2 regions of the Streptomyces sp. NPDC048643 genome follow, and region 2 is predicted to be linked to the other one. Evidence: riboswitches for the same ligand, from Rfam matches in the RefSeq annotation. Region 2 holds a riboswitch; the other holds the start of a gene.

Region 1 (4,832 bases), on a different contig from region 2:
GCTCGCCGACGGCGTGGAGTACATCAGGGCGGGCCGGGAGGCCGGCCTGGACGTCGACGCGTTCGCGCCGCGCCTGTCCTTCTTCTGGGCGATCGGCATGAACTTCTTCATGGAGGTCGCCAAGCTGCGGGCGGCGCGCCTGCTGTGGGCGAAGCTCGTCAGGCAGTTCGACCCGCAGAACTCCAAGTCCCTCTCCCTGCGCACTCATTCGCAGACCTCCGGCTGGTCGCTGACGGCGCAGGACGTGTTCAACAACGTGACGCGTACGTGTGTGGAGGCGATGGCCGCCACCCAGGGACACACGCAGTCGCTGCACACCAACGCGCTCGACGAGGCGCTGGCCCTGCCGACCGACTTCTCCGCGCGGATCGCCCGCAACACGCAGTTGCTGCTCCAGCAGGAGTCCGGCACGACCCGGGTCATCGACCCGTGGGGCGGCAGCGCGTACATCGAGAAGCTGACGTACGACCTCGCCCGCCGGGCCTGGCAGCACATCGAGGAGGTCGAGGCGGCGGGCGGCATGGCGCAGGCCATCGACGCCGGCATCCCCAAGCTCCGGATCGAGGAGGCGGCGGCGCGCACCCAGGCGCGGATCGACTCCGGTCGCCAGCCGGTGATCGGCGTCAACAAGTATCGGGTGGCGACCGACGAGAAGATCGACGTCCTCAAGGTCGACAACTCCTCCGTGCGCACCCAGCAGATCGAGAAGCTGCGGCGGCTGCGGGCGGAGCGCGACGAGGGCGCGTGCCAGGACGCGCTCGACGCGCTGACGCGCGCGGCCGGCGGTGAGGGCAACCTGCTGGAGCTGGCGGTGCGCGCCGCACGCGCCAAGGCGACGGTCGGTGAGATCTCCGACGCGCTGGAGAAGGTGTACGGGCGGCACGCGGGCCAGATCCGTACGATCTCCGGGGTGTACCGCAACGAAGCAGGGGAGTCCCCGTCCGTGGACCGCACCCGCACGCTGGTGGACGCGTTCGAGGAGGCCGAGGGCCGCCGCCCGCGCATCCTGGTGGCCAAGATGGGCCAGGACGGGCACGACCGCGGCCAGAAGGTCATCGCCACGGCGTTCGCCGACCTGGGTTTCGACGTCGACGTCGGCCCGCTGTTCCAGACGCCCGCCGAGGTGGCGCGCCAGGCGGTGGAGGCGGACGTGCACATCGTGGGCGTCTCGTCGCTGGCCGCGGGGCACCTCACGCTCGTTCCGGCGCTGCGTGAGGAGCTGGCGTCGGAGGGCCGCGAGGACATCATGATCGTGGTCGGCGGGGTGATCCCGCCCCAGGACGTTCCGACGCTGCTGGAGATGGGCGCGGCGGCGGTGTTCCCGCCCGGCACGGTGATCCCGGACGCGGCCTACGACCTCGTCCGGCGGCTCGGGACGGACCTCGGGCACGAGCTGTGATCGCGCTCGACACCTACGTCAAGGGCGTCCTGGAGGGGAGGCGGGCACTGGTCGCCCGCGCCATCACCCTCGTGGAGTCCACCCGCCCCCAGCACCGGGCACTGGCGCAGGAGTTGCTGACCGAGCTGCTCCCGCACAGCGGTACGGCGCGGCGGATCGGGATCAGCGGGGTTCCGGGTGTCGGCAAGTCGACGTTCATCGACGCGTTCGGCACGATGCTGACCTCGCTCGGCCACCGGGTCGCGGTGCTCGCCGTCGACCCCTCCTCCAGCCGGACCGGCGGCTCGATCCTCGGCGACAAGACGCGGATGGAGCGGCTGGCCGTGGACCCGGACGCGTTCATCCGTCCCTCCCCCACGGCGGGCACGCTCGGCGGGGTCGCCAAGGCGACCCGGGAGTCGATCGTGGTGATGGAGGCGGCGGGCTACGACATCGTGCTCGTGGAGACGGTCGGGGTCGGCCAGTCGGAGACCGCCGTCGCGAACATGGTCGACTCGTTCCTGCTGCTGACGCTGGCCCGCACCGGGGACCAGTTGCAGGGCATCAAGAAGGGGGTCCTGGAGCTGGCCGACGTGATCGCGGTCAACAAGGCGGACGGACCGCACACCCGCGACGCCCAGACCGCGGCCCGTGAACTGGCCGGTGCGCTGCGGCTGATGCACGGCAGGGACGCGGCCTGGACGCCGCCCGTGCTCAGTTGCAGCGCCCGCGAGGGTGCGGGTCTGGACACCGTCTGGGCCCGGCTGGAACAGCACCGCACCCTGCTCGACTCCTCCGGCCGGCTCGCCGACAAGCGCCGTGACCAGCAGGTCGACTGGACCTGGACGATGGTCCGCGACGAGCTCCTCGGCCGGCTGCACGCCGACCCGGAGGTCCGCGCGCTGGCCCCCGACCTCGAACGGCAGGTCCGCGAGGGGTCGTTGACGGCGACACTGGCCGCCGAACGGATCCTGAAGACCTTCAGCGGCGAGGACGACTAGGGCCTGACCCCCGGCGCGGCGGCCGGTTCGGTCGGCCACCGGGTACGGGACGAAGGTGCTGGCGTTCTGGTCGATCCGCAGGGGCTGCCGAGCGGTGGAGCGGCCCGCTGGGGGCAGTCGAGGCGTTCGCAGACGCGGCAGCCCATGCCGATGCGGGTGGCCGCGGCGGCGTTGGCGAGGTCGAGGCCGTCGGAGTAGACGGGGCGGTGGGCGTGCCGGATCTCGCAGCCGAGTCCGACCGCGAAGGTCTTGCCGGGTTCGCCCCATCCGCCGCGGTGCCGGGTGATGGCCCGCGCGGTCCACAAGTAGCGCTGTCCATCCGGCATTTCCGCGGTCTGCACGTGGATGCGGCCGGGTACGGCGAACGCCTCGTGGACGTTGCACAGCGGGCAGGTTCCGCCGGGGTTCCACAGGTACGGCGGGGAGCGGGCTTCGTAGGCCGGTGCCTCCCCAGGAACGCGAAGGGCCCCCGGACGGTGCCGGGGGCCCTTGGCGTTGCCGGGGTCTCAGCCGGCGGCCGGGACCGACCGCCCGGAACCGACGGCTGCGGGCTTCGGGTTCAGCAGGCGTTCGGCCAACTCACCGAAGACCAGGCCGAATCCGCCCCACAGTGCTGCCTGGATGGCCAGGGCCGAGAGCCGGAACCGCCACAGCAGGGTGGCCGGGAAGTCCTTGGGCACCTCGTTGATCACGGGCAGGAACTCGTAGGCCAGGCCGATCACGACGGCGAAGGCGGCCACCGCGACGACGGTCGCGTACCAGGTGCCGGTCCTCGGGGCGAGCCGCTTGCCGAGGAGGGTGGCGGCGACGGCCAACAGCACGCTGAGGACCATCATCAGGAAGTACAGGGTCGTCCGCTTGCCGATGGTGTCGGGGTCGCCGACCGACGGCGGGTTGGCCGGGTACTTCAGGAACGGCACGACGTAGACGGCGAGCAGTGCGCTGCCCGACAGCAGGAGAGCGGTCGCGCGCGCTCCGAACCGGCCCACGCGGCCGAGGGCGAAGCAGTAGGCGAGCGCGGCGATGCCGCCGAAGGCGATGCCGTAGAGCAGGACACCGGTGGCCAGGCCCGCGGTGGACTGCAGGCTGCGGGAGACGAGTTCGACCTCGTGCTCGTGGGCGGGGGCGTGCGCCTCCTCGAAGCCGATGGCGCTGTCGACGCTCGGTTCACCGAGGAAGTAGGCGACCACCAGCGCGAGCACGCCGGCCGCGAGGCCGGCGAGCATGCCGCGGACGAGGAGGTTTCTTACCGTTGCGGAGTTCATGAGTGTGCTCTGTCCCTCGCGTCAGTGGCAGGGGAAGCCGAGCAGGTGGCGGGCGTCGTGAACCCACTCGTGGACGTTCTCGCCCGAGACGACGGCGGTGGCGCCCTGTTCGGCGCCGACGAAGTAGAGCAGGACCAGCATCAGGATGCCGAAGAAGACCGCCCAGGGAGCAATCGCCTTCAGCGGCAGCTTGGCGGGTACTACGGCGGTGGTGGCTGTCGGCGGAGCGACGGTCTGCGCCATGGCAGGACCTCCTCGGGAGTTCGCGTCCCATCTCGGTGGTGCACTGGATGACGTCTACGGGTCTGACTTGCGAGGTGTCCAGCGTGCTGGAGCGTCTCGTTCACAGTGGCGCGACCGTGCCGGATTTCCCACCGGCTTCCGTCCTGACGTCATCGATATCGGACCGACCGTACCGCGTGGCGAGTACATGGCCAAGACCGCGCCACCTGGCGTGATCTTCCTCTCGCACCAGGTGGCCGGTCCGCGGGGGCGGTGCGTCAACGGCGCGCCCGGCCCCGGGGGTCGACGGGGAGCGTCACGCTCCCGCTCCGCCCGCCTGCGTGACGATGCCCGGGACCACGAGCCCGAGTTCGCGCTCGCCGAGCGGAGCGAAGAAGCGCTCGACGTCCGCGTCGGTCACCTCGGCGAGCATGGCCGGGGTCCAGTGCGGGTCGCGGTCCTTGTCGATGATCTGCGCCCGGACGCCCTCCACCAGGTCGGGAGCGGCCAGGAACGCGCAGGAGACGCGGTACTCCTGGTTCAGGACGCTTTCCAGCGGACCCGCCCGACGGGCCCGGCGGAGAGAGGCCAGGGTGACCTTCAGCGCGGTGGGCGATCGGCTGAGCAGGGTCTCCGCCGCCTCCTTGGCGGCGGGATCCCCGAAGGCGTCCAGCCGCCGGAGGATCTCCTCCACGGTGTCGGCCGCGTAGCAGGTGTCGATCCACGCCCGGCAGTCCGTCAGCGGCGCGTGCGGCGGCGGCTGGGTGTACCGGGCCAGTGCCTCCCGCACGGGCCGGTCCGTCAGTTGGGCGAGGAACGCGGGGAGGGCGGCGGACGGGACGAAGTGGTCGGCGAGCCCGCACAGCAGGGCGTCGCCGGCGGTGACCGAGGTTCCGGTCAGGGCGAGATGGGTGCCCAGTTCGCCCGGGGCGTGGACGAGCAGGTGGGTGCCCCCGACGTCGGGCA
Region 2 (4,832 bases):
CGGTGGTGCGCCAGCCCCCCTGGTTGAGCAGCTCGTAGCCGGTCGTCGGCGTCGTGCCGCAGGAACGCAGGACCGGCCCGCCCCAGCGGCTGAAGTCGACGGCCAGGACCGCACCCGACGAGGTCGTGCAACGGCCCATGGGCTGCGGCGCGGCGACGGCCGGAGAGACCGTAGCTCCGAGCGCCGCGACCGCCAGCCCGATCGCGGCGACGCTGCGGGCGATGGTGCGGGTCAGGAACGGGGAGATCATGAACGGCCTCCGGACTCGGCGCGTCGACGGGCGACGACGACGGTGCGCCAGCCTGCTAGGACAAGGACCAGAGCGATGCCGGCGAGCGCGCCGACCTGGACACCGGTCGAGGCGAGCACGCCTCCACCGGTCCCCCCGGCGGTGTCGGTGCCGTCACCGGATCCACCCGACTCCCCCGGCGTGACGATCTCGGGGATGCTGCCGCTGGGACTCGGGGTGGGCTGCGCCGACGTGCCGCTGAGGTCGCGGTCGAGAACGCCGAAGGAGATGCCGGTCGCACCGCCCACGGCCTGGGTGGACGCTCGCAGGTCGGATCCGCGCTGGCCTTCCTTGGCCACGTTGAAGCCGCCGTCGTGGTTCTGCTGTCCGGCGAGGAACTTCAGTGCCTTCGCGATCTCGGCGCGGTACGACCCGGCGTGCAGGGACAGTCCTTGCACGGCGAGCGCGGCCGAGTTCACCGAGTCGCCTGCGGCGCCCGGGAAGCCGCCGTCCGCGAGCTGCCGGGAGGCGATCCACTCGAGTGCCTTGTCCACGGCCTTGTCAGCGGTGTCGGTGCCCACGAGGTCCAGTGTCATGGCGGCCATGGCAGTGGAGTCCACGTCGGAGTCGTTCGTGGAGGGGATGAGGCTCGGCCAGGCGCCACTGTCCTGCTGGAGATGCTCCAGGTAGGCGATGGGTTCCTTGGCCGAAGTCTTCTCACCTGCGCGAAGCTGCGCCATCACGGCGAGGGACTGGGAGAAGACCGAAGGGGCGTAGGTGTAGGCGCCCTTGGCGGGGCAGGACCGGTCTGGCGCGGTGCTCTTCTGCGCGCAGACGGCCTTGTTCAGGGCGGCGATGAGATCCTGGCCGCCGAAGTCGCGCGGGTCCCGGCCCACCGATTCGGCGAGCAGGGCGGTCTTCCCGATGGATCCGCCCGCCGGGTAGGGCGTGCCGGCACCGGTCCAGTCCTGCACGGTGCGGCCTTCGCCGTCCTTGCCGCCGTGGTCGAGGAAGTCGACGATGCCACGCAGCTTGGCGTTGTTCAGGCCGGTGGCGGCGAGCGCGTAGGCGCCGTCGATGGTCAGTCCGAAGTCGGCGTGGGGTGAGTCGCCGCCGGCCGTGTAGTACTGGCCCTGGCGGAGTTGTGTGGCGCCGGTGAGGTAGGCGACGCCCTTCTTGAGATCGGGTCCGTCGCCTGGCCGGGTGGTAGGGCCAGTGGGGGGCTCGGAGGTGGGGGGTTCGCTGGTGGGCGGGTCGGTCGGGTCGGTGGTCTTGGTGGTGAGGGTGACCAGGCTGGTGCCCGCTCCGGCGAGGACGGCCGGAGGTGTCGGGTAGAGGGCCGGGTCGGTGGCGCCCTCTTCGAACCCGAAGCCGCCGCCGTCGAGTTGCTGTCGGGAGAGCCAACCGGTGGCCGCATCGGCGAGGGCGGTGTCGCCCAGAGCGCGCAGGGCCTGCGCGGCGTATGCGGTTGCGGCGACGCTGCCGGTGGTGGCACCGGTGTAGCCGGGGAAGGAACCGTCCTCGCGCTGGGCCTTCTTCAGATACGCGCGGGCCTTGGTGACCTCGTCGTCGTGGCCGCCGGCCTTGTTCAGCACCAGAGCCACGAGACCGGTGGTGGCGGGGTCGCCGTCGCAGTACTCGCCGGGGCGGATGAGGATGCTGGTGACGCCGCCGTCCTTGCACTGGATCTGGGTGAGGCGGTCGACGGTGTCGGCGGGGGGCGTCACGCCGGCGCGCAGCAGTGCCAGAGCCGACAGTGCCTGGCCGTCGGCGAACGTGGCGTTCTGGAAGTCGCCCTTGCCGGTGCAGCCGGGTGTCGGTTCACCGGATTCGGGGCCCGCGGCGCAGACGTTCTTCTTGAGATCGCCGATCAGGTCGTGGCCGCCGAAGTCCGCCGGATCCTGGCCGGTGATCTCGGCGAGGAGGGCGAGGCGGGCGGCCGCGGTGGCGTCGGGGGCTTCGTTCTTGCCTGCCAGGTAGGCGTAGTCGTCGGTGTGGGCGGTCAGGAACACGGCGATCTTCTGCACGGCCGCGTCCTTGCCGTCGGCGGCGGCCAGTGCGTAGGCCGTCTCCGTGGTGAGCAGGTAGTTCGGGGAATCGGCGCCGTCGTCGACGATGCGCTCGCCGTCGGTGAGGTTTCCCTTGAGCCATGCGGCGGCCGCGGCCAGATCGACGTCTCCGGGGGCACCGGTCGGCGTGTTGCCGGGGTCGGGAGTGGTTCCGCCTCCGGCGCGCACGTCGTCTGGGGTGAAGGTGGGTTGGCCCGTGCTGCCGCCGATGTCCGTCCCGCCGTACACCCAGGCGTCGACGTCGCCGTCCTTGAGCTTGCGGTCCATGGCGCCGTACTGGCTGTACGTCCAGTCGTCCTGCCCGGGGGACGCGGTCCAGTAGGACCAGTAGGCGGTGGCCTGCGGGGTCAGGACGCAGGACTCCTTGTCCGGCGTCGGGTACTGCTTGCCGGAGTCGAAGGCGTCGCTGCCGATGCGGCAGATGAAGGCGGGGCCGTCGTGTTCCGTCCCGGTCGTGCCGAAGCCGCCCTCGTGCAGGAGTTCGTAGCCGGTCGTCGGAGTGGTGTCGCAGCCGCGCTCGACCGGTCCTCCGAACGGGCCGAAGTCGACGGCGACGACGGCGCCCTTGGTGGCGGTGCAGTCGCCGATGGGGTCGGCCGCGGCGGGCGTCTCCGCGAGGAACGTCAGGGCCGAGCCCACCAGTACCAGCAGTGCCGTCGCTGACGACAGTGCGGGTATCCGTCTCTTTCCGGTACGCCGGTCTCTGCGCTTGTCGGTCCCCACCACGGCCCCCGGCCCCTTGTCGTGTACCGACGGGGGTATCCGAGCGTGGTCAAAGGCCCTCGCCGCATGGAGAGTCACCGCGGTGAGAGCTGGTCGAACCACGCCGTAGTCCTCGACGGCGTTTGTCGCTGAACGTCAGGCTCCAGGTGTTCCGGCTCGCCCGGGTGTTGGCCGGGCCTACGGTTGCGGGTCAGCGCCGGCGTTGGACCGGCTTCCCCTGGAGTTGAGTGCGTATCAGCCGGAATTGAACACGCAGGCGAGGGGAGCGTCAAGGCGGCGAACTCGGATTCGGAGGCCACGCACCCTGGTGGCGGGTGTCGGGCCGGGCTGTGCCTCGGGGTGTCTGGCGAGTGACGGAGGGTTCGGGTAGCGTCCTGCGCTGCCACGTGGGGGAACCTGGTGAGAATCCGGGGCTGACGCGCAACGGTGTGGGACGGCGAGGGGCCGCTCCGAGCCCGAAGACCCGCGCGGCGAGCAGTCTTTGGAAGCCGGTCCACGCGTTTGGACGGCGGCCGAACCCGCCGCTGCCACCTGGGCTGCGCGCGGGCCTGGCCGGCGTCCCTCATCCCAGGAGCAGGCCTTGTCCCGTCTCGTGAAACTCCGTCGTCCCGCCCTCACGGCAGCCGCCGCCCTCGGCGCCTTCGCCCTCACCACGCTGCCCGCGGCCGCCACATCGACCCCGGCTCAGATCGCCACATCGAAGGCGAACGGTGTGACGTATCTCAAGTCGCTCCAGGCGGCCGACGGTTCGTACGCCGGGTCCGGATTGTCGAATGAATGGGCGTTCAGCGCGTTCGCCGCCGCCGGCACCGCGGCCGTGGACGTCACCCCGGGCGGTGACGCGAGCAAGAACGCGAGAACCGTCTACCGCAACCTGCTGGCGACGTCGGGCTGGCCGTCGGCCACCCCCGTGGTGACCGACTACGAGCGTGCCACCCTCAACGGGTACGCGGCGGGCATCGACCCGGCCCGCGTCTCCGCCTCCCGCAACCTGGTCGCCGACATCTACAGCTACTGGCAGACCGCGGAAGCCGGCTACTTCGGCCCGTCCGCCAACTTCAACGGGACCGTCTTCGCGTCCCTGGCCCTGAACGGCGCGAAGACGCAGGCCGGTGGACAGCGCATTCCCCAGTCCCTGCGCGACGCGATCGTCACCCGGATCCGCGCCAACCAGCACAACGACGGCGGCTGGAACTACAGCAAGGCCGAAGGCAACGCGACCCAGCTCGCCGCGGCGAGCGACATCGACATGACCGGCGCGGCGATGGCGGCCCTGTGCGTCTCCGGCGTCCCCAACACGGACACCGACATAGTCCAGGCCAAGACGTTCCTCAAGGGGAAGCTGGTCGCGAACAGCGGCGCGTTCAACGCCATGTTCGGGGTCAACACCGACTCCAACGGCTGGGCGGTCTCCGGCCTGAACGCCTGCGGCATCAACCCGCAGACCGGTGACTTCCTCACCTCCATGGGCAAGACTCCGGTCGACTTCCTCATCGCCCAGCAGTTCAACCCGGGCGGCGGCTTCAAGTACCTGCCCAGCGACACCTCGCCGTCGGCCTACGCCTCGATCGACGGGCTGCGCGCCGTGGCGGGCGGCGGCTTCACGGCCACACCGCCGACCCCCGTCACCTCGGGTGCTCCCCAGTGGGTCGGCCAAAGCACCTTCACCTCGGGCACGGCGACGAAGCTCGCGCTGACCGTGGATGACGGAGCCGGCAGCCTCAAGGTCTGCTCCGTGGCTCTGACCCCGACCGGGTCGACGACCACCCTCGGCGCTGTTCTCGACGCGGCGATCAGCGCGGCCACACCGT

What was found. Region 2 has a riboswitch for cobalamin ahead of AB0C62_RS29440 (hypothetical protein). Riboswitches for the same ligand answer to the same signal wherever they lie in the genome.
Region 1: another riboswitch for cobalamin. It lies ahead of AB0C62_RS06910 (CbtB-domain containing protein); the one in region 2 lies ahead of AB0C62_RS29440 (hypothetical protein).

The regions. Positions count from the first base shown of each region.
Region 1 covers NZ_JBEZHO010000005.1:46,451-51,282, reverse strand. Annotated here, with positions in the region: gene scpA (methylmalonyl-CoA mutase) at 1-1,399, shown strand, start outside; gene meaB (methylmalonyl Co-A mutase-associated GTPase MeaB) at 1,396-2,379, shown strand; partial or broken gene AB0C62_RS06920 (DUF2083 domain-containing protein) at 2,416-2,780, opposite strand; gene AB0C62_RS06915 (CbtA family protein) at 2,886-3,644, opposite strand; gene AB0C62_RS06910 (CbtB-domain containing protein) at 3,666-3,887, opposite strand; cobalamin riboswitch at 3,928-4,074, opposite strand; gene AB0C62_RS06905 (enoyl-CoA hydratase/isomerase family protein) at 4,183-4,832, opposite strand, start outside.
Region 2 covers NZ_JBEZHO010000037.1:15,470-20,301, forward strand. Annotated here, with positions in the region: gene AB0C62_RS29430 (hypothetical protein) at 1-250, opposite strand, end outside; gene AB0C62_RS29435 (prenyltransferase/squalene oxidase repeat-containing protein) at 247-3,021, opposite strand; cobalamin riboswitch at 3,166-3,240, opposite strand; cobalamin riboswitch at 3,381-3,507, shown strand; gene AB0C62_RS29440 (hypothetical protein) at 3,602-4,832, shown strand, end outside.